One region of the Streptomyces albireticuli genome, then DNA from elsewhere that is predicted to be linked to it. Evidence: riboswitches for the same ligand, from Rfam matches in the RefSeq annotation. Region 1 holds a riboswitch; each other region holds the start of a gene.

Evidence for each region. A riboswitch is a leader RNA that binds a small molecule or an ion and turns the genes downstream of it on or off. The one in region 1 is predicted to bind cyclic di-AMP.
Region 2: another riboswitch for cyclic di-AMP. It lies ahead of SMD11_RS08630 (M23 family metallopeptidase); the one in region 1 lies ahead of SMD11_RS18035 (M23 family metallopeptidase).
Region 3: another riboswitch for cyclic di-AMP. It lies ahead of SMD11_RS20290 (transglycosylase family protein); the one in region 1 lies ahead of SMD11_RS18035 (M23 family metallopeptidase).
Region 4: another riboswitch for cyclic di-AMP. It lies ahead of SMD11_RS28800 (C40 family peptidase); the one in region 1 lies ahead of SMD11_RS18035 (M23 family metallopeptidase).

Annotation. Positions count from the first base shown of each region.
Region 1 is NZ_CP021744.1:4,172,331-4,178,036, forward strand. It holds gene SMD11_RS18025 (DEAD/DEAH box helicase) at 1-1,432, shown strand, start outside; gene SMD11_RS18030 (PP2C family protein-serine/threonine phosphatase) at 1,705-2,880, shown strand; cyclic di-AMP (ydaO/yuaA leader) riboswitch at 3,115-3,283, shown strand; gene SMD11_RS18035 (M23 family metallopeptidase) at 3,754-4,794, shown strand; gene SMD11_RS18040 (MFS transporter) at 4,884-5,706, shown strand, end outside.
Region 2 is NZ_CP021744.1:2,083,017-2,088,722, forward strand. It holds gene SMD11_RS08615 (bifunctional GNAT family N-acetyltransferase/acetate--CoA ligase family protein) at 1-1,344, opposite strand, end outside; gene SMD11_RS08620 (HPr family phosphocarrier protein) at 1,466-1,747, shown strand; gene SMD11_RS08625 (GntR family transcriptional regulator) at 1,900-2,679, opposite strand; gene SMD11_RS08630 (M23 family metallopeptidase) at 2,872-3,678, opposite strand; cyclic di-AMP (ydaO/yuaA leader) riboswitch at 3,692-3,847, opposite strand; gene SMD11_RS08635 (M16 family metallopeptidase) at 4,043-5,410, opposite strand; gene SMD11_RS08640 (M16 family metallopeptidase) at 5,428-5,706, opposite strand, start outside.
Region 3 is NZ_CP021744.1:4,683,690-4,689,395, forward strand. It holds gene SMD11_RS20275 (DUF6479 family protein) at 1-208, shown strand, start outside; gene SMD11_RS20280 (cytochrome P450 family protein) at 373-1,635, shown strand; gene SMD11_RS20285 (transglycosylase family protein) at 1,826-2,869, shown strand; cyclic di-AMP (ydaO/yuaA leader) riboswitch at 3,131-3,315, shown strand; gene SMD11_RS20290 (transglycosylase family protein) at 3,319-4,071, shown strand; gene eno (phosphopyruvate hydratase) at 4,406-5,692, shown strand.
Region 4 is NZ_CP021744.1:6,632,602-6,638,307, forward strand. It holds gene SMD11_RS28780 (8-amino-7-oxononanoate synthase) at 1-147, shown strand, start outside; gene SMD11_RS28785 (DUF397 domain-containing protein) at 167-409, opposite strand; gene SMD11_RS28790 (helix-turn-helix domain-containing protein) at 419-1,288, opposite strand; gene SMD11_RS28795 (ATP-binding protein) at 1,562-1,999, shown strand; gene SMD11_RS28800 (C40 family peptidase) at 2,111-2,581, opposite strand; cyclic di-AMP (ydaO/yuaA leader) riboswitch at 2,586-2,785, opposite strand; gene SMD11_RS28805 (urease subunit gamma) at 3,614-3,916, shown strand; gene SMD11_RS28810 (urease subunit beta) at 3,930-4,241, shown strand; gene SMD11_RS28815 (urease subunit alpha) at 4,234-5,706, shown strand, end outside.

The DNA.
Region 1 (5,706 bases):
CGAGCCGTTCCCGATCCAGGCCGCGACGCTGCCGAACTCCCTCAGCGGCCGTGACGTCCTCGGCCGCGGCCGCACCGGCTCCGGCAAGACCCTCGCCTTCGGCCTCGCGCTGCTGGCCCGTACGGCCGGCCGCCGCGCCGAGTCCGGGCGTCCGCTTGCCCTGGTGCTCGTGCCCACCCGTGAGCTGGCGCAGCAGGTCACCGACTCGCTCAGCGTCTACGCGACCGCCGTCAACCTGCGGATCGCCACGGTCGTCGGCGGCATGTCCATCGGCCGGCAGGCCCAGTCGCTGGCGCGCGGCGCCGAGGTGCTGGTCGCCACCCCCGGCCGGCTCGCGGACCTGATCCAGCGCGGCGACTGCAAGCTCGGGGACGTGGCGATCACGGTCCTGGACGAGGCCGACCAGATGGCCGACATGGGCTTCCTGCCGCAGGTCACCAAGCTGCTCGACCAGGTGGACCCGGACGGGCAGCGGATGCTGTTCTCCGCCACCCTGGACCGCAACGTCGACCGGCTCGTGCGCCGCTTCCTGTCGGACCCGGTGACCCACTCCGTCGACGCGTCCGTGGGCGCGGTCTCCACGATGGACCACCACCTGTTCCACCTCACGGACCAGGACAAGAAGGACGCCGTCACGCGCATCGCCGCCCGCGAGGGCCGCGTGATCATGTTCGTGGACACCAAGCGCGGCGCCGACCGGCTGGTGAAGAAGCTGCTGTCCGAGGGTGTACGGGCGGCCGCGCTGCACGGCGGCAAGAGCCAGCCGCAGCGCAACCGCACCCTGGAGCTGTTCCGCACCGACCAGGTCACCGCCCTGGTCGCGACGAACGTCGCCGCGCGCGGCATCCACATCGACGGCCTCGACCTGGTCGTGAACATCGACCCGCCGACGGACCACAAGGACTACCTGCACCGCGGCGGCCGCACGGCGCGCGCGGGCGAGTCCGGCACGGTCGTCACGCTGGTGCTGCCCGAGCAGCGGCGCGAGATGAGCCGCATGATGGTCACGGCGAAGATCACCCCGAACGTCATCAACACCCACCCGCGCGACCCGGAGCTTGTCCGGATCACCGGTGCCCGTGAGCCCAGTGGTGTCGCGGTGGTCATCGCGCCGCCGGCCCCGGCCCAGCCGCAGGGCTCCGGCAAGTCCTCGTCCCGTTCGCGTTCGCGCGGCTCCGGCTCGGGCGCGGCGGGCGGTTCCGCCGCCTCCGCCGGGACCGGTTCGCGCGGCAGCCGGGGCGGTCGCGGGCGTACGCGTACGGCGGAGTCGGGCGCTTCCGGTGGTTCCGGTGGCGGCGGCTTCCGTGGCCTGGCGGCCGGCGGCAACGGCAACGGCTCCCGCCGGTCCAGCGCCTCCCGCCCCGGCACCGCGGCGGGCCGCCCCCGGCGCAGCGGCGGCGGCGCGGGCGGCGGCGCCCGGCGTCCTTCCTAGGACGTAGCCGGCGGGGCCTTCCCGGCCTCGCTCTTCTTCCTCCGGGTTCGGTACGGACCTCGTTCCCTCAGGCGCCGGACGGGCTGTTCTTCAGCCCGTCCGGCGCCTGAGGACGTTCGGGAAGGGGCGGGTAGGGGAAAACCCGGCACGTACAGACCGCCCCCCCGCCCCCCAGGCCGCACCCGCTTGGCCCACCACCGTTCGCCCCACCGCCCCCCACCCGGAAGGGTAGGCCGCGTGACGTGCGGGACGTCCGGTCAGGAGAGAGCGCGGTGGGGAACGGAAACGGGCACCGGAACCCCGTGGCCAGGCGGGTCGTCCGCCGACTCCCGGCCGTTCTGATCGCCTGCGGGGTCCTCTTCGACCTCGCCACCCCCTCCCGCTACACCAGCGCCCCTCTCCTCTCCGCCGCGCCGCTCGTCGCGGCCCCCCTCTCCTCCTGGCGCGCGACCGCCGGCGCCGCCGCCGCGGCCACCGCGGCCGCGATCGCGCTCGCCCTCCACGCCAGCGCGGACGACGTCGGGGCGTCCCTGAGCGAGGTCCTCGCCATCGCGGTCGTCTCCCTCCTCGCCCTCGGCATCAACCGTCTCGCCCGCCGCAGCTCCCAGCAGCTGGCCTCGGCCCGGGGCATCGCCGAGACCGCCCAGCGCGCCGTACTGCCGGTGCCGCCCGCCCGTATCGACAGCCTCCGGATCGCGGCGCGCTATGTCGCGGCGCAGGCGGACGCCCGGATCGGCGGCGATCTCTACGCCGTCCAGGACACCCCGCACGGCGTGCGCGTCATCGTCGGCGACGTACGGGGCAAGGGCCTGGAGGCGGTGGAGGCCGTCGCCGTGGTGATCGGCGCCTTCCGTGAGGCGGCCGAGCAGGAGCGCACGCTGGAGGGGCTCGCGGCACGGCTGGAGCGCGCGTTGCAGAGGGAGGGCTCCCGGCGCGCGAACCTTGATCAGTTCGAGGGCTTCACCACCGCCGTGCTGGGGGAGATGCCGCCCGGCGAGCCCGTCCTGCGCCTGGTCAACCGTGGTCACCCGGCGCCCCTCCTGCTCTACGCGGACGGCCGCGTCGGGGAGGCGGAGCCGGCCGTACCGGCCCTGCCCCTCGGGATGGGGGAGCTGGGGATGTGGCCGGACCGGGTGGAGGAGTGGGAGTTCCCCACCGGGGCGATGCTGCTGCTGTTCACGGACGGGGTGACAGAGGCCCGTGACGCGAACGGCGTCTTCTACGACCCACGGACCCGGCTGTCGGGCCGCCCCTTCAGGAGCCCGGAGTCGCTCCTCGACGTCCTCATCATGGACGTCACCCACCACTCGGGCGGGCACACGGAGGACGACATGGCGCTGCTGGCCATTCGGCGCGGGGACGGCCGCTATCAGCGCGCGGTGACCGGGTCGGCGTCCGGTGCGACGGCCGTGCGGAAACCGGCGGGCACCGTCCGTAGTGGATCTTGATCCGCGCGCATTTCCCCTCTCGGCGCACGGCCGAAGGGCGGCCGGTTGTGCGAACGGATGCCTGCTCAGGTAAGCGCCCGGATGTGCGAACTGACGAATGATCACCTGGACGTGAATCGTAAAGTCTGGCCAAGAAGCCCGCGGATTCACGCTTTCGGCTTGGATTCCGGCTGGCAAGTCTATTAACGTTCGATAACGCAGCGCGGTCCTCACAACCGCCGTAAGAGGCGGCGCCGTGCGCCTTCGCCGAATCCCTCGGGCACAGCTCCACCTGATCCACCAGCGGTATCTGGGAACCGGGGAACCACCAACCCTGGGGTGAATCGGGCCGCACTCCGGCCCGTAGGAGACCTTCCTGCTCCGAACCCGTCAGCTAACCCGGTAGGCGAGAAGGAAGGAAAGGAGAACGCCCCCGTGGCGTCCAACGAGCCTGCCCTTGGCGACAGTCCACTGCCGCACGCCCCTTCGCTGCCCGCCGGGTACGGGATGCCGTACGTGACGGACCACGCCGCCGCACACGCGCCCGAGCCCGGACACGCGGCGGAATACGCATCCGAATACGCGCCCGAGTACGAGGCCGGGTACGGGTACGGGTCCGGCTATGAGGCCGAGTACGCGTCCGGCCCGTATACGGCCGGTTACGAAAACGCCCATGTACCCGAGTACACGGCCGATTACGGGTCCGAGCCGTTGCCCGGACCGGTCCCCGGACTCGTTCCCGGATACATGCCCGCGTACGTCGAGCCGGGCGGGAGGGCCGAGCCGGAGGAGGCTTCCGGCCCGGTGAGCGCCGGGCCCGTGGTCCCCGCCCCCGCTCCTTCCTCCGCCTCCGCCCGGGGCCGGCACCGCGTGGCCAAGCAGCGCGGCGGCACGATGGCCCGCAGCGGCGCGGTGCTCGGCGTCGGTGTCATGGCGGCCGTCGGCGCGGGCGGCATGGCGAGCGCCCAGGACCGTCCGCCGGCCCCGATATCCGTGCCGGACCTGTCGGGGATCCCCGGCGTCGGGGCGTTCATGAGCAAGGGCGACGCGGGTACGGCCGAGAAGGCCGCCGACGGGAAGGGCAAGGCTGCCGCGGGCTCCGGAAGAGCCGCGGTCGAAGCGGCCGCCGCCGCGCCCGGCGCCGATCAGCCGCTGACCCGGGCGGGCCTGTCCGCCGAGGACGTGGCCCGCGGCACGGCGACGGCCGGCGAGGCGCTGCGCGCCCGCATCCTCCAGCAGGCGGAGTACCAGCAGAACGCCGCCGACGACGAGGCGCGCGACGCCAAGACGCGGGAGGCCGTGGAGGCGCAGCGGGAGGCCGCCCGGGAGCGGGCGGCGGAGGTGAAGGCCGCGAAGGCGGAGGCCCGTGAGGCGGCCGAGGCGGAGAAGGCGGAAGCCGAGGCGAAGGCCAAGGAGGAGAAGGCGGAGGCGGAGAAGCGGGAGCACGCGTCCTCGTCCCCTTCCTCTCATGGGTCCTCTCATGGGTCCTCCAAGGGGTCCTCCGGGTCGTCCTCGGGGTCCGGTGCGGGCGCGCGCTCGGGCTCGTACAGCCTGCCGGTCGGCTCGTACACCCTGACCGCGGGCTTCGGCCAGGCGGGCAACATGTGGTCCGCGAATCACACCGGTGAGGACTTCGCCGCCCCGACGGGCACGCCCGTCAAGGCGGTGGGCGGCGGCACGATCACCCAGGCGGGCTGGGCGGGCGCGTACGGCTACCGCATCGTGCTGCGGCTGGACGACGGTACGGAGCTGTGGTTCTGCCACCTGTCGTCGATGGTCGTGACGTCGGGGAAGGTCGCGGCCGGGGACGTCATCGGCCGGGTCGGGGCGACGGGCAACGTCACCGGTCCGCATCTGCACCTGGAGGTCCGGCCGGGCGGCGCGGGCCCGGTGGACCCGCTGTCGTGGCTGCGCGCGAGGGGCCTTCAGCCGTAGCGGGGTCCGGTCTGCCCTGGCGGAGGTCCGGTCCGCCGTAGCGGGGGCCCGGGCTGCATATCCGGCGCCCGAGTGGTTACCCGGCGCGTGTGACGGCTCACGCGACGCCAGACGCGACCCCTGACGCGGCGCTCACCACCTCCGTGCCCGCCCGGCTCGACCGGTTGCCCTGGTCGAGGTGGCACTGGACGGTGGTGATCGGCCTCGGCACGGTCTGGATCCTCGACGGCCTGGAGGTCACGGTCGTCGGCAACATCGCCGGCCGGCTGTCGGAGTCCGGCAGTGGCCTGCCCGTGACGTCCGGGCAGGTCACGGGTTTGGCGGCGGCGCTGTACGTGGCGGGGGCCTGTAGTGGCGCGCTGTTCTTCGGCCGGATGACCGACAAGTACGGCCGTAAGAAGCTCTTCATCGTGACGCTCGCGGTCTATCTGGCCGCGACCGCGCTCACGGCGCTGTCCTTCTCCTCCTGGTGGTTCTTCGCGTTCCGCTTCCTGACGGGCTTCGGCATCGGGGGCGAGTACGCGGCCATCAACTCCGCCATCGACGAGCTGATCCCCGCCGCCTTCCGGGGCCGCGTCGACCTGATCATCAACGGCAGCTTCTGGCTGGGCGCGGTCGGTGGCTCCCTGCTGTCCCTCGTCATGCTGGACACGGACATCTTCCCCATGGAGGTGGGCTGGCGGCTGACCTTCGCGCTGGGCGTCGTCCTGGGGCTGGTCATCCTGCTCGTACGCCGCCATGTGCCGGAGAGCCCGCGGTGGCTCTTCATCCACGGGCGGGGAAAAGAGGCCGAGGAACTCGTCACGTCGATCGAGCGGCGGGTGGAGGCGGAGAAGGGGCACGGGCTGCCGCCGCCGGAGGGTGAGATCACCATCCACCAGCGAGGCCCCATCACGTTCCGCGAAATAGCCC
Region 2 (5,706 bases), 2.1 Mb from region 1:
GACCGGCTTGCGGGCCGCCGTGCGCCGGGCGAGCCGGGCGAACTTGCGGGGGTTGCCGATGGACTCCAGGTACATGACGACGACGTCGGTGTCCGGGTCGTCGTGCCAGTACTGGAGGAAGTCGTTGCCGGAGACGTCGGCGCGGTTGCCGGCGGAGACGAAGGTGGAGACCCCGACCAGGCCGGCGGCGCGGCGGTGCAGCCCGGACAGCAGGGCGATGCCGATGGCGCCGGACTGGCTGAAGAGGCCGAGCCGGCCGGCGGCGGGCAGCTCGGGCGAGAGCGAGGCGTTGAGCCGGACGCCCGGGGCGGTGTTGATCAGGCCGAAGGCGTTGGGCCCGATGAGGCGCATGCCGTACGAGCGGGCCTGGCGGACCAGCTCGCGCTGCCGGTCGCGGCCGTCGGCGCCGCTCTCGGCGTAGCCGGCGGAGAGGACGACGAGGCCCTGGACGCCGTGCTCGCCGCACTCGGCGACGACGGAGGGCACCTGCTCGGCGGGGACGGCCACGACGGCGAGGTCGACCGGGCCGGGGATGTCGAGGACCGAGCGGTGGGCCGGCACGCCCTCGGGCTCCAGGACGGAGCCGCCCTCGGGGAAGGCGCGGTTGACCGCGTGCAGGCTGCCCGTGAACCCGCCCTCGCGCAGATTGCGCAGCACGGCCCGGCCCATCCCGCCGGGCTCGCGGCCGGTGCCGACGACGGCGACGGAGCCGGGGGCGATCAGGCGGTGGACGGAGCGGGCCTCGGCGCGCTGCTCGCGGGCGCGCTGCACGGCGAGGGACCGGTCGGTGGGCTCCAGGTCCAGCTCCAGGCGGACGACGCCGTCCTCGAAACTGCGCTTCTGGGTGTAGCCGGCGTCCGTGAACACCTTGATCATCTTGGTGTTGGCGGGCAGCACCTCGGCGGCGAAGCGCCGGATGGAGCGCTCGCGGGCGACGGCCGCGATGTGCTCCAGCAGGGCGGAGGCGACGCCGCGGCCCTGGTGGGCGTCCTGGACCAGGAAGGCGACCTCCGCCTCGTCGGCCGGGCCGGAGGAGGGCAGGCCGCGGGGGTCGATCCGGTCGTAGCGGACGGTGGCGATGAACTCGCCGCCGACGGTGGCGGCGAGCCCGACCCGGTCGACGTAGTCGTGATGGGTGAAGCGGTGCACGTCCCGGTCGGAGAGGCGGGGATAGGGGGCGAAGAAGCGGTAGTACTTCGACTCGTCCGAGACCTGTTCGTAGAAGCTGACCAGCCGCCCGGCGTCGTCGGCCGTGATGGGGCGGAGGTGCGCGGTACCGCCGTCGCGCAGCACCACGTCGGCTTCCCAGTGGGCCGGATACACCTGCTCGGACGGCGTCTGCATGGGGTCAGCGTAAGGCCGGGCGCCGACAACCCGCCTAGGGCCGTCCGGGGTGAACCAGGAGCACGTTCGCCCCTGTGCAACACTGGTCTAGACAACTCCTTACGACTTGAAGGGCAACACCATGGCTGAGCGCCGCGTCAACGTCGGCTGGGCCGAGGGCCTCCACGCCCGTCCGGCGTCGATCTTCGTTCGTGCGGCGACCGCCGCCGGCGTCCCGATGACGATCGCCAAGGCCGACGGCAACCCCGTCAACGCCGCCTCTATGCTGGCCGTGCTGGGCCTGGGCGCCCAGGGTGGCGAGGAGATCGTGCTCGCGTCCGACGCCGAGGGTGCCGAGGCCGCCCTGGACCGTCTGGCGAAGCTGGTCGCCGAGGGTCTCGAGGAGCTCCCGGAGACCGTCTGATTCACGGGAATCGCGCGCGGCGGGGCCGCGGCGGCCGATCGAGGCCGCCGCGGCCCCGCTGTCGTTCCCGGGCTTTCCTTCCCGCACCGGTTTCCGGTGCGCGCGCCGGAGGAATTCCGGCCTTCCCGCCGGGCGGGAATAGCAGCCAATTGTTAAGAACGTGCGCTCGCCGTGTGCACAGATTGTTTCGGGCTTTGTCCGGGGGTTTGTTTCCGGTGCTCCCGGTCCGTTTGCGCCGGCGGCCGCTCCGGGCCCCCGGCGTGCCGCGGCCGGGACGCGCTCCGCAGCCGGTAGGCGCCGGGCGCCCGGTCGGCGCGGGCCGTGGCGAGCGCCCGCGCCCGGTCGGCGTCCCCGCGCGCGACGGCGTCGACCAGGGCCGCGCAGGTGTCCCAGGCCACCACCGGCCGGGCCGGCGGCTCCGGCACGTACACCCAGGAGATCTTGAGCCGGAGCTGGGTGAGCAGGGCCGCGAGGCTGGGGCTGCCGGACGCCTGGGCGAGCGTCTCGTCGAACCAGTCGTCCAAGGGGCGCAGCTCGCCCGTGCGGCCGCCGCGGGCCCGCTCCTGGCCGAGCCTGACCAGGCCGCGCAGCACCTTCAGGTGCGCCTCCGTACGGCGCTGCGCGGCCCGCGCGGCGCCCAGCGGCTCCAGCAGCGCCCGGACCTCGATGAGATCGGCCGCCTCCTGCTCGGTGGGCTCGGCGACACAGGCGCCCGCGTGCCTGCGGGTGGTCACGAAGCCTTCGGAGGCGAGGGTGCGCAGCGCCTCGCGCACGGGCACCCGGGAGACGCCGTACCGGCGGGCGAGGACCTCCTCGGTGAGCCGGCCACCGGGCGGGAAGACGCCCGTGACGATGTCGTCGCGGATCGCCGTGCAGACCGCGTGCGCCGAAATGCGGCCGCCGTTCGGTGCCGCTTTACCATCGCCGTTCACGTACGGCCCCGCATGGGTGAACCTCCGCATTGACCCCCGCGAAACGCGGCCGATTGACGCCTGGTCAACGACTCTATTGCAGCGGCCCGCGATTTCCGATGGCGCCGAGGATTTCATCGATATGTTTTGGCCAACACGAAGGCCCCGGCCGGGGGCCGGGGCCTTCGTGGAACGACGCGGTGCGCGCGGGTGTCAGATGCCGACGCCGTGCGAGCGCAGGTACTCCACCGGGTCGATGTCGGAGCCGTAGGAGGGGCCGGTGCGGGCCTCGAAGTGCAGGTGCGGGCCGGTGACGTTGCCGGTGGCGCCGGAGATGCCGATCTCCTGGCCCGCGGTCACCGTCTGGCCGGCGCTGACGCCGATGGACGACAGGTGGCCGTACTGGGTGTAGGTGCCGTCGTTGTGCTTGATGACGACGTTGTTGCCGTAGGCGCCGCCGTAGCCGGCCTCGACCACGGTGCCCGCGCCGACGGAGCGGACCGACGTGCCGGACTCGGCGTGGAAGTCGACGCCGGTGTGGCTGCCGGAGGACCACAGGCCGCTGGAGGCCTTGTACGAGGTCGAGACGTACGAGCCCTCGATCGGCGACACGTAGGCGTTGAGCTTCTTGCGCTCTTCCTCGCGGGCGATGCGCTCCTGCTCCTTGCGCTCGGCCTCGGCCTTGCGGGCGGCCTCGTCCGCGAGCTTCTTGGTCTCGGCGGCCTGCTTCTTCGCCTCGGCCTCGGCCTGGAGGCGGGCGCTGGTCTCCTCGGCGGAGCTGCGCTGGACCTCGGCCTGCTCGCCCACGCGGGTGGCGGTGTCCTCACCGATGACGATGGCCTGGGTGAGGCCGGTGTCCTCGGCGCGCGGGGCGTCGTCGGTGGTGGCGGCGAGCGCGGGGGCGGCGAAGCCGGCGACGACGCCGGTGGCCGTCAGGGTGGCTATGCCCGCGATGTTCGCGCCGGTGCGCACGGCGCGGCTCGGACGACGGTGCTTCCCGGTGGCACGAGTGAACGCCATAGGTGCGGCTATTCCTTTCCTTCCTTCTCGCCTACCGGGTTAGCTGACGGGTTCGGAGCAGGAAGGTCTCCTACGGCTCCCTCCGGAAAGGGACCCGATTCACCCCAGGGACATGTGGGTCCCCGGCTCCCCTGGCTCGCGCCGTACGGGGACTCGGCGATGGTTGCCCGGGGCCGCGGATGCGACTCACATCTGACGGACAACCGCCCTGACGCTAAACGGCGCCCGATTCGAACGGCAAACAGAACTCACGTTTTGTGGCGTACGCCACATGCCAGACGTGCAACCACTCCACTAAATCGGACATAAGGGAGGCGCGTGGGTCTCGCCGACCTCACGCGCCTCCCCACTTCCTGACGAAGCGTCAGCCGGTGACGACCGTCACCTCGCCGATGCCCAGGGCCTTCACGGGCTCCGCGATCTGCGCGGCGTCGCCCACGAGGACCGTCACGAGCCGGTCGACCGGGAAGGCGTTGACGGCGGCCGCCGTGGCCTCCACCGTGCCCGTCGCCGCGAGACGTTCGTAGAGCCGGGCCTGGAAGTCGTCCGGGAGGTGCTGCTCGACCTGGTCGGCCAGCGTGCCCGCGACGGCCGCCGCCGTCTCGTACTTCAGCGGCGCGACGCCGACGAGGTTCTGCACCGCCACATCGCGCTCGGCGTCCGTCAGACCCTCGGCCGCGAGGGTGCGCAGCACGGTCCACAGGTCGTCGAGGGCCGGGCCGGTGGAGGCGGTGTCCACCGAGCCGCTGATGGCCAGCATGGCCGCGCCCGTGCCGTCCGGCGTGGAGCGCAGCACCTGGCCGAACGCCCGGACGCCGTAGGTGTAGCCCTTCTCCTCGCGCAGGACGCGGTCCAGGCGGGAGGTGAGGGTGCCGCCGAGGCAGTAGGTGCCGAGCACCTGGGCGGGCCAGACCCGGTCGTGCCGGTCGGCGCCGATCCGGCCGATGAGCAGCTGGGTCTGGACGGCGCCCGGCCGGTCCACGATGACCACACGGCCCGTGTCGTCCGCCGTGATGGGCGGGGCCTGCCGGGGGGCCGCGGGAGAGCCCGTCCAGGCGCCGAGGGTGTCCGCGAGCGCGGCGTCCAGGTCGACGCCGGTGAAGTCGCCGACGACAACGGCGGTGGTGGTGACGGGGCGGACGTGCGCCTCGTAGAAGGCCCGCACGGACGCGGCGTCGATGCGCTCGACGCTCTCCTCGGTGCCCTGACGGGGGCGCGACATCCGCGAGTCGGCCGGGAAGAGCTGCGCCGAGAGGGCCATGGCCGCCCGGCGGGCGGGGTTGGCCAGCTCGTGCGGGATCTCGTCCAGGCGGTTGCGGACGAGCCGCTCGACCTCGCCGTCGGGGAAGGCCGGGGCGCGCAGCGCGTCGGCGAGCAGACCCAGCGCCTTGACCAGCCGGGAGGCCGGGACCTCCAGGGAGATCCGGACGCCCGGGTGGTCGGCGTGCGCGTCGAGGGTGGCGCCGCAGCGCTCCAGCTCGGCGGCGAACTCCTCGGCCGTCAGCTTGTCGGTGCCCTCGGAGAGGGCGCGCGCCATGATGGTGGAGACGCCGTCGAGGCCGGCCGGCTCGGCCTCCAGGGGCGCGTCGAGGTTGATCTCGACGGCGACGACCTGCTGGCCGGGGCGGTGGCAGCGCAGCACCGTCAGGCCGTTGGGCAGCTGACCGCGCTCGGGGGCCGGGAAGGCCCACGGCGTGGGCGCGCCGGGCTGCGGCTGCGGGTGGAAGGTCATGGTGGCCGCGGCGTCGCTCACTGGGCCGTCTCCGTCTCTTCAGCGGTCACATCGGCCTCGGCGGCCTCGGGGGCGGTCGGTTCGTACACCAGCGCGGCGCGGTTGCCGGGGTGCAGCCGGGCCTTGGCGACCGCCTGCACCTCCTCCGGGGTGATGTCCAGCACGCGCCGCACGGCGGTCAGGGCGAGCTGCGGGTCACCGAAGAGCACGGCGAAGCGGCACAGTTCGTCGGCGCGGCCGCTGACGGTCGCGAGCCGGTCCAGCCACTCGCGCTCCAGCTGGGCCTGGGCGCGCTC
Region 3 (5,706 bases), 510 kb from region 1:
CGGGCACAACGACGAAGAGGGCACGGTCGGCTATGTCACCGAGCACCGCGAGTCGCACGAGCTGCATCCGGAGGCGGAGGGGGAGCGGGTGCTCCCGCACGAGGTGCAGAACCCGGGCAGCCACCCGGAGGAGCTGTCGGAGGAGCGCAAGAAGTGGAACCCGGGCAGCAGCGGCGGCTTCGGCAGCGGCGGGCCCGGCCACCACTGAGGCCGCCGGGTGCGCCGCCGGCGTGCCGCCGCGCGGGACCCGTCACCCGGAACGCCCCTTCCTGCCGGGACCCGTCACCCGGTACGCCCCTTTCCGCCGGGGCCCGGGCGGGGTCCCAGGGGCGCGGGGCGGCCCCGCCCGCCCCGCCCTAGTAGCGTCGGAGCGTGCACGACAAGACCGCCTCGCCCGCCCCCGCTCCCGCGCCTCCCCTCTTCACCTGGGAGTTCGCCGCCGACCCGTACCCCGCGTACGCCTGGCTGCGCGAGCACGCCCCCGTGCACCGCACCGCCCTGCCCAGCGGTGTCGAGGCCTGGCTGGTCACCCGGTACGCCGACGCCCGTCAGGCCCTCGCCGACCAGCGGCTCTCGAAGAACCCCGTGCACCACTCCGAGTCCGCCCACGGCAAGGGCAAGGTCGGCATCCCCGGCGAGCGCAGCGCCAATCTGATGACGCACCTGCTCAACATCGACCCGCCGGACCACACCCGGCTGCGCCGGCTGGTGTCCAAGGCCTTCACCCCGCGCCGGGTCGCGGAGTTCGCGCCCCGCGTGCAGGAGCTGACCGACCAGCTCATCGACGGCTTCGCGGAGAGAGGGGAGGCCGACCTCATCCACGAGTTCGCCTTTCCCCTCCCCATCTACGCGATCTGCGACCTGCTCGGCGTGCCGCGCGAGGACCAGGACGACTTCCGCGACTGGGCGGGCATGATGATCCGCCACGGCGGCGGGCCGCGCGGCGGCGTCGCCCGCGCGGTCAAGCGGATGCGCACCTATCTGGCGGAACTGATCCACCGTAAGAGGGAGAACCCGGGAGAAGACCTCATCTCCGGCCTTATCCGGGCGAGCGACCACGGTGAGCACCTGACGGAGAACGAGGCCGCGGCGATGGCCTTCATCCTCCTCTTCGCCGGTTTCGAAACAACTGTGAACCTGATCGGTAACGGAACCTACGCTCTGCTGCGCCATCCGGAGCAGCGCGCGCGGCTCCAGCGGGCCCTCGCCGAGGGCGACGAGAGCCTGCTCGCGACCGGTGTCGAGGAGCTGCTGCGCTACGACGGGCCGGTGGAGCTCGCCACCTGGCGGTTCGCCACCCAGGACCTGACGATCGGCGGGCAGCGCGTCGCCGAGGGCGACCCCGTGCTCGTCGTCCTCGCCGCCGCCGACCGTGACCCCGAGCGGTTCGCCGACCCGGACACCCTCGACCTCGCCCGCCGCGACAACCAGCACCTCGGCTACGGCCACGGCATCCACTACTGCCTGGGCGCGCCGCTCGCCCGGCTGGAGGGCCAGGCGGCCCTCGCCACACTGCTGCGCCGTCTGCCGGACCTGCGGCTGGCCGCCGATCCGGAGGAACTGCGGTGGCGCGGCGGGCTCATCATGCGCGGACTGCGCACGCTTCCGGTGGAGTTCACGGCGCACGAAAAATGACCCCATGTCATACCACGTGCCCCGCACGTGATCTGCGCGTGACCTGCGCTACACCGGCTTGTGACTCCCGGGGGCCGTCGCTATCTTCGACGACCATATCCGCCGCCACACGAGAGGCCACCGCATGCGCTCCGGGAACGGTCGACATCGCAGACCCCGCCAGGCACCCGCCATCGTGGTCGCCGCGGGGGTGACGGGATCGGCGATCGCCATGCCGCTGCTCGCCGCCACCGGCGCCCACGCGGCCGACGCCCCGACCTGGGACCGCGTCGCGCAGTGCGAGAGCGGAGGCATGTGGAGCGCCAACTCCGGCAACGGCTCGTACGGCGGACTTCAGCTCACCCAGGAGCTCTGGGAGCAGAACGGCGGCCGGGTGTACGCCCCGCGCCCCGACCTCGCGAGCCGGTCCCAGCAGATAGCCGTCGCGGAGAAGATCCTCAACGGCAGCGGCCCGAGCGCCTGGCAGAACTGCGGCGCGGCGGCCGGTCTCGGCAAGGGCGGCCGGGCGCCGGACGTGAACCCCGGGAGCACGAAGGACCCCTCGCGGCCGGAGTCTCCCGCCCCGCGCGCGCCGGAGCACTCGCCGTCCCCGTCGACGGACCGCTCCGAGTCGCCCGCGTCGTCGAAGCCGTCCGAGCCGACGAAGCCGTCCGAGCCGACGAAGCCCTCCGAGTCGCCGAAGCCCTCCGAGCCGTCGAAGCCTTCCACGCCGTCCTCCTCGCCGTCCCCGTCGGCACCCGCCCCGAGCGGAACGCCTTCCGGCTCCGGGGAGCCGGGCAAGGGCGACGGATCCCCGTCGCGGACCCCCTCCGGCTCGCCCTCGGCCCCCGCGAGCGGACGGCCGGACGCCGGACCCGGCGGCGCGCCCACCGACGACCCCACCGCGATCCCCACGGCCCCCGTCAACCCGCCCACGGGCACCCCCGGCACGACGCCCGGCCCCGCGGACTCCCGTACGCCCGGCGCCCCCGCCGGGGAGGGCACGGGCAAGCACCGCGCGGATCCGCCGCGTTCGGACGACGAGCAGCGCCCGTCCCGGGGCGGCGACGAGGCGCGCCCGGGTGTGCCGGCGGCCGGCGACTACACCGTGCGTCCCGGTGACAATCTGTCAGCGATAGCGGAGAAGCACTCCGTTACGGGTGGCTGGCACTCGCTCTACGAGCGCAACGAGAAGGTGGTCGGCAAGGATCCGGATCTGATCCTTCCTGGTCAGAGGCTTGAGATGGGCAAATAGCGCGGCAGTTCGGGGGGAATGTCCGTTCCAGTCGAAAGTGAGACATGGGTCTCGTTGCTTTTCGGCGGAACGGCATCCTCCCGGACTTTCCGCACCCGCCCTCACCTGCGGAAATGTCGGGTTCCCATGGGTAACCAGAGGCAACTGTGGCTGGAAAGAGGGGTTTGAACCCTCCGGCCGACTGTGTTTACCGTCGTGACCGCTCGCCACCGCGAGCACCACGGTCGCCACGCCGAATCCTGCCGGCGGCCGGCGGAGTCGTCGCGTTAAGCGCCGTAGGCAGGAGCGGGGGAACCAAGGTAGGCGCCGGAACGGATTCCGTCGGTCGGTGACCGGGGGAGGCCGGAACGGCTTGGGGTGAAGCCGGGAGTGCTCGCACGACCGGCCGGGCGAACTCACTAGCCCGAACCCGACAGCTCACCTCGTAGGCGTCGGTGAGGAAACGACTCATGTCCAAGGGCAAGCACCGTCGTCCGTCCAAGGCCGTCCGCATCGTCACGCTCGCCGGTGTCACCGGCGCGGCCGTCGCCGCCCCGCTGATGATCGCCACCTCCGCGAACGCCGCCTCCGTCTCCACCTGGGACAAGGTCGCCCAGTGCGAGTCCAGTGGCAACTGGTCCATCAACACCGGCAACGGCTACTACGGTGGCCTCCAGTTCTCGAAGTCCTCCTGGGACGCCGCGGGCGGCGGCCAGTACGCCGCGTACCCGCACCAGGCCACCAAGAGCCAGCAGATCGCCGTCGCCGAGAAGCTGCTCGCCATGCAGGGCCCGGGTGCCTGGGGCTGCGCCGTGCCCGGCCTGACCCCGGGTGGCGCCAAGGCCGACGTCGACACGTCCGACTCCGGCAGCACCGCCAAGTCCTCGCGCGGCACCTCCACCAAGTCGCACGCCGACCGCAGCGAGCGCCAGGCCGCGCCCAAGCGGACCGCGCCGAAGCAGAGCGCCCCGAAGTACGTCGCCCCGCAGGCCGACGACCAGGACGAGGCCCCCGCGCCGAAGCCGGCCGCCCCGAAGCACTCCGCCTCGGGGTCCTTCAAGAAGGGTGACGGCGAGTACCAGGTCAAGGAAGGCGACACCCTCGCCAAGATCGCCGAGACCGAGAAGGTCAAGGGCGGCTGGCAGAAGCTCCACGAGCTGAACAAGGACGTCGTCGAGGACGCCGACCTGATCTTCGTCGGTCAGCAGCTGCACCTGCGCTGACCCGGCGGGCGCCACGCCCCGCCGCCGCCCGGCCGGACGCTCACCCGTCGCCGGCCGGACACCGATCGCAGCGGTCGCCCCGCTCCGCCGCGCCCCCGGGCGCGCGCCGGAGCGGGGCTTCCGCCGTTTCCCGGCGCACCGCCGCCCGGCCACGGGCGGTTCCCCGCTCCCTTCACCGCTGAGCGAACACCCTTGACATTCGTCCCCTGATCTCGGCGTTTGTGTTGTTTTTTCCGGCTTCCCGGCCCGGGAAACCGGTCCAACGGCAGGGGGAGCCTCCGGGGCCCGTTAGGCTCGGGGTGCAGAACTCCAGACACACACGAAGGAGACCCTCGTGCCGTCCATCGACGTCGTCGTAGCTCGCGAGATCCTCGACTCGCGAGGCAACCCCACGGTCGAGGTCGAGGTCGGCCTCGACGACGGCTCCACGGGCCGTGCCGCCGTGCCGTCCGGTGCCTCGACCGGTGCCTTCGAGGCCATCGAGCTCCGTGACGGTGACAAGAACCGTTACCTCGGCAAGGGCGTCGAGAAGGCCGTCCTGGCCGTCATCGAGCAGATCGGCCCGGAGCTCGTCGGCTACGACGCCACCGAGCAGCGCCTGATCGACCAGGCCATGTTCGACCTGGACGCCACCGACAACAAGGGCTCGCTCGGCGCCAACGCCATCCTCGGCGTCTCCCTTGCCGTCGCGCACGCCGCGTCCGAGGCCTCCGACCTGCCGCTCTTCCGCTACCTCGGCGGCCCGAACGCGCACCTGCTGCCCGTTCCGATGATGAACATCCTCAACGGTGGGTCGCACGCCGACTCCAACGTCGACATCCAGGAGTTCATGATCGCGCCGATCGGCGCCGAGTCCTTCTCCGAGGCGCTGCGCTGGGGCACCGAGGTCTACCACACCCTCAAGGCCGTCCTGAAGCGCAAGGGCCTGTCCACCGGCCTTGGCGACGAGGGCGGCTTCGCCCCGAACCTGGGCTCCAACCGCGAGGCCCTCGACCTCATCCTCGAGGCCATCAAGGAGGCCGGTTACACCCCCGGCCAGGACGTGGCGCTCGCGCTCGACGTCGCCGCCTCCGAGTTCTACAAGGACGGCGCGTACGAGTTCGAGGGCAAGTCCCGCTCGGCCGCCGAGATGACCGACTACTACGCGGAGCTCGTCGCCGCGTATCCGCTGGTCTCCATCGAGGACCCGCTGTTCGAGGACGACTGGGACGGCTGGAAGACCCTCACCGAGCGCCTCGGCGACAAGGTGCAGATCGTCGGTGACGACCTGTTCGTCACCAACCCCGAGCGCCTCGGCCGCGGCATCGAGGAGGGCGCCGCCAACGCCCTGCTGGTCAAGGTCAACCAGATCGGCTCGCTGACCGAGACCCTGGACGCCGTCGAGCTGGCCCAGCGCAACGGCTTCAAGTGCATGATGTCGCACCGCTCCGGCGAGACCGAGGACGTCACCATCGCCGACCTGGCCGTCGCCACCAACTGCGGCCAGATCAAGACCGGTGCCCCGGCCCGCTCCGAGCGTGTCGCCAAGTACAACCAGCTGCTGCGCATCGAGGAGATCCTCGACGACGCCGCGGTGTACGCGGGCCGCAGCGCCTTCCCGCGGTTCCGCTCCGCGAACTGAACGAACGGCAAGGG
Region 4 (5,706 bases), 2.5 Mb from region 1:
GCCGAGGGGCTCGCGGTGGGCTGCTTCCGGCCGCCGTCCGTGCCCGACGGCGTCTCCCGGCTGCGGCTCACCGCCCGCGCGGACCTGTCGGACCGGCAGATCGAAGAGGCGGCCGCCACGGTCGTGAGGACCGCGCCGGCCGCCTGAGGTGCCCGGAGCCGCTCGCTCAGTGACCGGCGAGGGGGCGGAGCACCCCTTCGCTCAGCCCTCCGACGAACGCCGACCAGGCCGTCGGGGTGAACAGCAGGGCGGGGCCCGCCGCGCGCTTGGAATCGCGCACGGCCAGGAACCCCGGGGCGGGCTCCGCCGTCTCGACGCAGTTGTTCATTCCGGTGCTGTAGCTGCTGCGCCGCCACGCTGCGGCGCCCAGGGTCGGTGTAGAGGGAACGTACCGAGGCATTGCGGACATGGTGCCTCCTTACGCGCCGTCGTTGATCCCGGCGATGAATTCCAACGACTTCTCGTGCGAGAGGGCGTGCGCCTGAAGCGTGGTGAATGCCGTGGCGTACGCCCGGAGGTCTTCTTTCCGCTCCAAGTAGAGGCTACTCGTCAAGTGGTCGAGAACAACCACATCCAGATCAGCAATGCGCGGAAATGAGAAGATAACAAAAGGTCCGGTGATGCCGAGATGGCCACCACTGGTGAACGGCAGGACATGCAGCCGCACATGCCGCTGCGCCCCCGTCTCCACCAGGTGCCGCAACTGCCCGGCCATCACCTGCCGTCCGCCCACTTCATGGCGCAGCACCGCTTCGTCCAGCACCGCGCACAGCTCCAGCGGCTGCCTGCCCCGCAGCACCGACTGCCGCGCCATGCGCACCCGCACCAGTTCCTCCACCTGTTCCGGCGGTGGGTCGTGGAGGGCGGCGCGGGTGACGGCACGGGCGTAGGCGGGAGTCTGCAACAGCCCCGGCACCACCGTGGTCTCCAGGGTCCGTAACCGCGAGGCCTCCGACTCCAGGCTGATGAAGTCCAGATAGGCGGACGGCAGCAGATTGCGGTAGGCGTACCACCAGCCCCGGCGGGCGCCTTCGGCATCGGCCGACCCGGCACCGCACAGCGCCCCCAGCAGGGCGCGCAGCTCGGGGTCCGTCACTCCGTAGGCGTCCAGCAACAGGGCGACGTCCGCGGACTTCACCCCGCTGCTGCCTGTCTCGATCCGGCTGACCTTCGACTGGTGCCAGCCCACCGCACGCGCGGCCTCCAGGCTCGTCAGCCCGGCGAGCTCGCGCTGGCGGCGCAGCTCCGCACCGAGTTTGCGGCGGCGTACCGCGGGTCCGTATCGCATCTGCCCTCCCTACCGCCCGAGGTGAATGAGGTGAACGGGGTGAACACGTCACGTCGGTGTCGATAGACCAGTGTGCCGTCCAAATCCGGTCTTCCGGCCCAGAGTTCACCGCTTCGGGCGACAGATATATGCATATCTCGGTGGATCGCTCCCATCACTGCTGTTATCAGTGGCACTCTGTCGCGAAGAGCCGTCCGAGAACCGCTCTCCACTTTCGGCAATCGTCGCTACGCGATGCGTCGGAGCCCGGTCTCGGTGGGAAAGGGACAGGTCATGGCAGACCATCAAGAAGCCACCGTCACTCTGCCGAGCGCTCCCGCCTCGGTCTCCACGGCCCGCCGCTATGTGGCGGGTGTGCTCGCGGACTGGGGGCTGCCGGGTGGCACGGAAACCGCGGAGACCGTACGGCTGATCGTCTCGGAGCTCGCCACCAACGCCGTTCAGCACACCCGCGGCCAGTCGCCGACCTTCACCGTCGACATCCGGCTCGACCAGGAGCAGCAGCTGCGCATCGGCGTCACCGACAGCCATCCGCGCTACCCGCGCCGGCTGCCCGCGGCCGTCCAGCAGGACAACGGCCGCGGTCTGGTCATCATCCGCTGTCTCACCGCGGAGTACGGCGGGAGGCTGTTCTTCACCCCGACCTCGGACGGCGGCAAGACGGTCTGGATCTCGCTGCCCTGGACGGCGTCGGTCGTCGCCGAGCGCTGAGCCCCGCGGCGCGGGGCGAGGCCCCGCCCCGCCGGGGCCGGCCCCCGCGTGGCGCGCGGGGGCCGGGGCGACGCCTGGTCGCCGGGCGGGCCGGGGCGGGGCCGTCGTCGGTCAGTTCACCCGGCCGTAAAGGACGTTGTTCGTCCAGATCCGCTCCAGGCGGACGACGGTGCCGGTCTTGGGAGCGTGCCAGATCTTGCCGTTCCCCGCGTATATCCCGACGTGGTAGATCCCCCGGCCGGAGACGAAGAACACGAGGTCGCCGCGTTCCCGGGCGGCGCGCGGGATGTGGCTGGTCCCGTTGTACTGCTGGGCGGCGGTGCGGGGCAGGGACTTCCCGACCCGCTTGAAGGAGTAGAGCGTCAGGCCCGAGCAGTCGAAGCGGTGGGGGCCGGTCGCGCCCCACTGGTAGGGGGAGCCCTGTTTCGAGGCCGCGATGCTCAGCGCTTGGGTCGAGACGGACGAGGCTTCCGCGTCGGCCGCGCCACCCGGTACCAGCACTGTGGCGCCGACGGCGGCGAGCGTGAGGGCCGAGGCGGCGCCGGCCTTGGAGAGCTTTGACGGACGTTTGTGCGCGCCCATGGTGCCAACCCTTCGTCAGCCGCCTGTGAAGGATGACCTGTCGGGTTCGGGCAGGCGAAGGTTGCCCGGCCGTGTCAACGGCTTCACCCCAAGGGCCGACCGCACTACTCTTGGTCGTCCCACCGTGCTTGGGTCCTCCATCCCCACCGATGCGTTCGGTCGACCCGGCATCCAGACAGCGGCGGGGTTCGGCGTCCGCCTGGACCGCCCCGCCGGGATGGCGGGGTCTTGTCGTCGACCGGATCTTGGCGCAGCCCTGGTACGGATTCCGAGCGGAACCAAAGGTATGTGAGCCTGATCACTCCTGGGTGATTCCGGTGGACACGCGGCGATTTGATCATGTCCGGGTTCCCCTGTTGAGGTCCTGGCCTGCGGGCCGTCGCACCTGCTCCGGCGCGGTGTGCGTGCCCGGTTGAAATCGATCACCGCGCGCCGTCTACGACACCGTCCGGCGTCTGCGGGAGCGGTGTTTATCCGCCCGCCGACCCGGGTGCCGTGGGCGCGGGCGGGAGCGTGAGCGGGACGGCGCCCTGACGCGCCCGTCGCACCCCGGCCGGCACCGGCACCGTCCGCGTCAGGGCGCACCGCGCGCCACTCCCGACGGCCCCGGGCGAACGCCGGTTCGGGCGCGTCCGGCGGCCGCGCGGCGGCGACGACCAAGGTCTGCGCGGCCCGTAGACGGCCGTACGTGTCATGCGCGCGTGCGGAGTTGATCCGGCCCAGGAGATCCCGTAGTTGCAGACGGCAGCCGATCACTTCGCTTCCGCCCGGGGCGGGACGGGCGGGGGAGAGGGGTGGGGTGAGAGTGTCCCGTGTCCGCGCCGGCTCCGTGGGGCGTTCCGCCGGACCGGGGCGGGCGGGATAGCTCTGGCCATGGATGTGCAAAGGGTCAGTTAACGCGTTGGAAAAGGTTCCGCCCTAATCTGCAATCCCTGGTCACCGGAAGAAGAACCCCAGGTCAACAGTGTGTTGAACTCGACTGTGCCCCTGGTGCGTTCGGCCGGGACCCCGGTTCGTCAGTGAGGTGGACCCATGCAACTCTCCCCGCATGAGCAGGAACGCCTGCTCCTCCATGTGGCCGCCGACGTGGCGGACAAGCGCCGTGCCCGGGGGCTGCTCCTCAACCACCCGGAGGCGGTGGCCCTCATCACCGTCCACGTCCTCGAAGGCGCCCGCGACGGACGTACCGTGGCCGAGCTGATGTCCTCCGGCCGCAAGGTGCTCACCCGGGCCCAGGTCATGGCGGGCATCCCGGAGATGATCCACGAGGTGCAGGTCGAGGCCACCTTCCCGGACGGCACCAAGCTCGTCACCGTCCACGACCCCATCGGCTGACGGGGGCACCGCGATGATTCCCGGCGAGATCCTGGCCGCCGACGCGCCCGTACGCCTCAACGAAGGACTGCCGCGCACCCGGCTCACCGTCCTCAACGCCGCCGACCGGCCCGTCCAGGTCGGCTCCCACTACCACTTCGCCGAGGCCAACCCCGGCCTGGTCTTCGACCGTGCCGCCGCGCACGGCAAGCGGCTCTCCGTCGCCGCCGGCACCGCCGTGCGCTTCGAGCCCGGCATCCCCGTCGAGGTCGAGCTCGTGCCCATCGGCGGCAAGCGCGTCGTCGAAGGGCTGCGCGGCGAGTGCGGGGGGCCGCTCGATGACTGAGCTCGGCCGCGCCGCCTACGGAGAGCTCTACGGGCCGACCACCGGCGACCGGATCCGGCTCGCCGACACCGATCTGTTCGTCGAGATCGAGGAGGACCGCAGCGGCGGCCCCGGCCACGCCGGCGACGAGGCGGTCTTCGGCGGCGGCAAGGTGATCCGGGAGTCGATGGGCCAGTCCCGCGTCACCCGCGCCGAGGGCGCCCCCGACACGGTCGTCACCGGCGCCGTCGTCCTCGACCACTGGGGCGTCGTCAAGGCCGACATCGGCATCCGCGACGGCCGGATCACCGGCATCGGCAAGGCCGGCAACCCCGACACCATGGACGGCGTCCACCCCGACCTCGTCATCGGCCCCGAGACCGAGGTCATCGCGGGCAACGGCCGGATCCTCACCGCGGGCGCCGTCGACGCCCATGTCCACTTCATCTGCCCGCAGCTCGCCGACGAGGCCCTCGCCTCCGGCGTCACCACGCTCGTCGGCGGCGGCACGGGCCCCGCCGAGGGCAGCAAGGCCACCACCGTCACCCCGGGCTCCTGGCACCTCGCCCGGATGTTCGAGGCGATGGAGGGGTACCCCGTCAACATCGGCCTCCTCGGCAAGGGCAACACCGTCTCGTACGACTCCATGCGCGCCCAACTGCGCGCCGGGGCCGTCGGCTTCAAGATCCACGAGGACTGGGGCGCGACCCCGGCCGTGATCGACGCCTGTCTGGCCGTGTGCGAGGAGAGCGGCGCCCAGCTCGCCATCCACACCGACACCCTCAACGAGGCGGGCTTCGTCGGCGACACCCTCGCCGCCATAGCAGGCCGCTCCATCCACGCGTACCACACCGAGGGCGCGGGCGGTGGGCACGCGCCCGACATCATCACGGTCGTCTCCGCGGCCAACGTCCTGCCCAGCTCGACCAACCCGACCCGCCCGCACACCGTCAACACCGTCGACGAACACCTCGACATGCTGATGGTCTGCCACCACCTCAACCCGGCCGTCCCCGAGGACCTCGCCTTCGCCGAGTCCCGCATCCGGCCCGGCACCATCGCCGCCGAGGACATCCTGCACGACCTCGGCGCCATCTCGATCATCTCCTCCGACTCGCAGGCCATGGGCCGCATCGGCGAGGTCGTGCTGCGCACCTGGCAGACCGCCCACGTCATGAAGCGGCGGCGCGGCGCGCTCCCGGGCGACGGGCCGGCCGACAACAGGCGGGCGCGCCGCTACGTCGCCAAGTACACCATCAACCCGGCCGTCGCCCAGGGCCTCGACCACGAGATCGGCTCCGTCGAGTCCGGCAAGCTCGCCGACCTCGTGCTGTGGGAACCGGCCTTCTTCGGCGTCCGCCCCCTGCTGGTGCTCAAGGGCGGGCAGATCGCGTACGCGCAGATGGGCGACGCCAACGCCTCGATCCCCACCCCGCAGCCGGTGCTGCCGCGCCCCATGTTCGGCGCCCTCGGCAGGGCCCCGGCC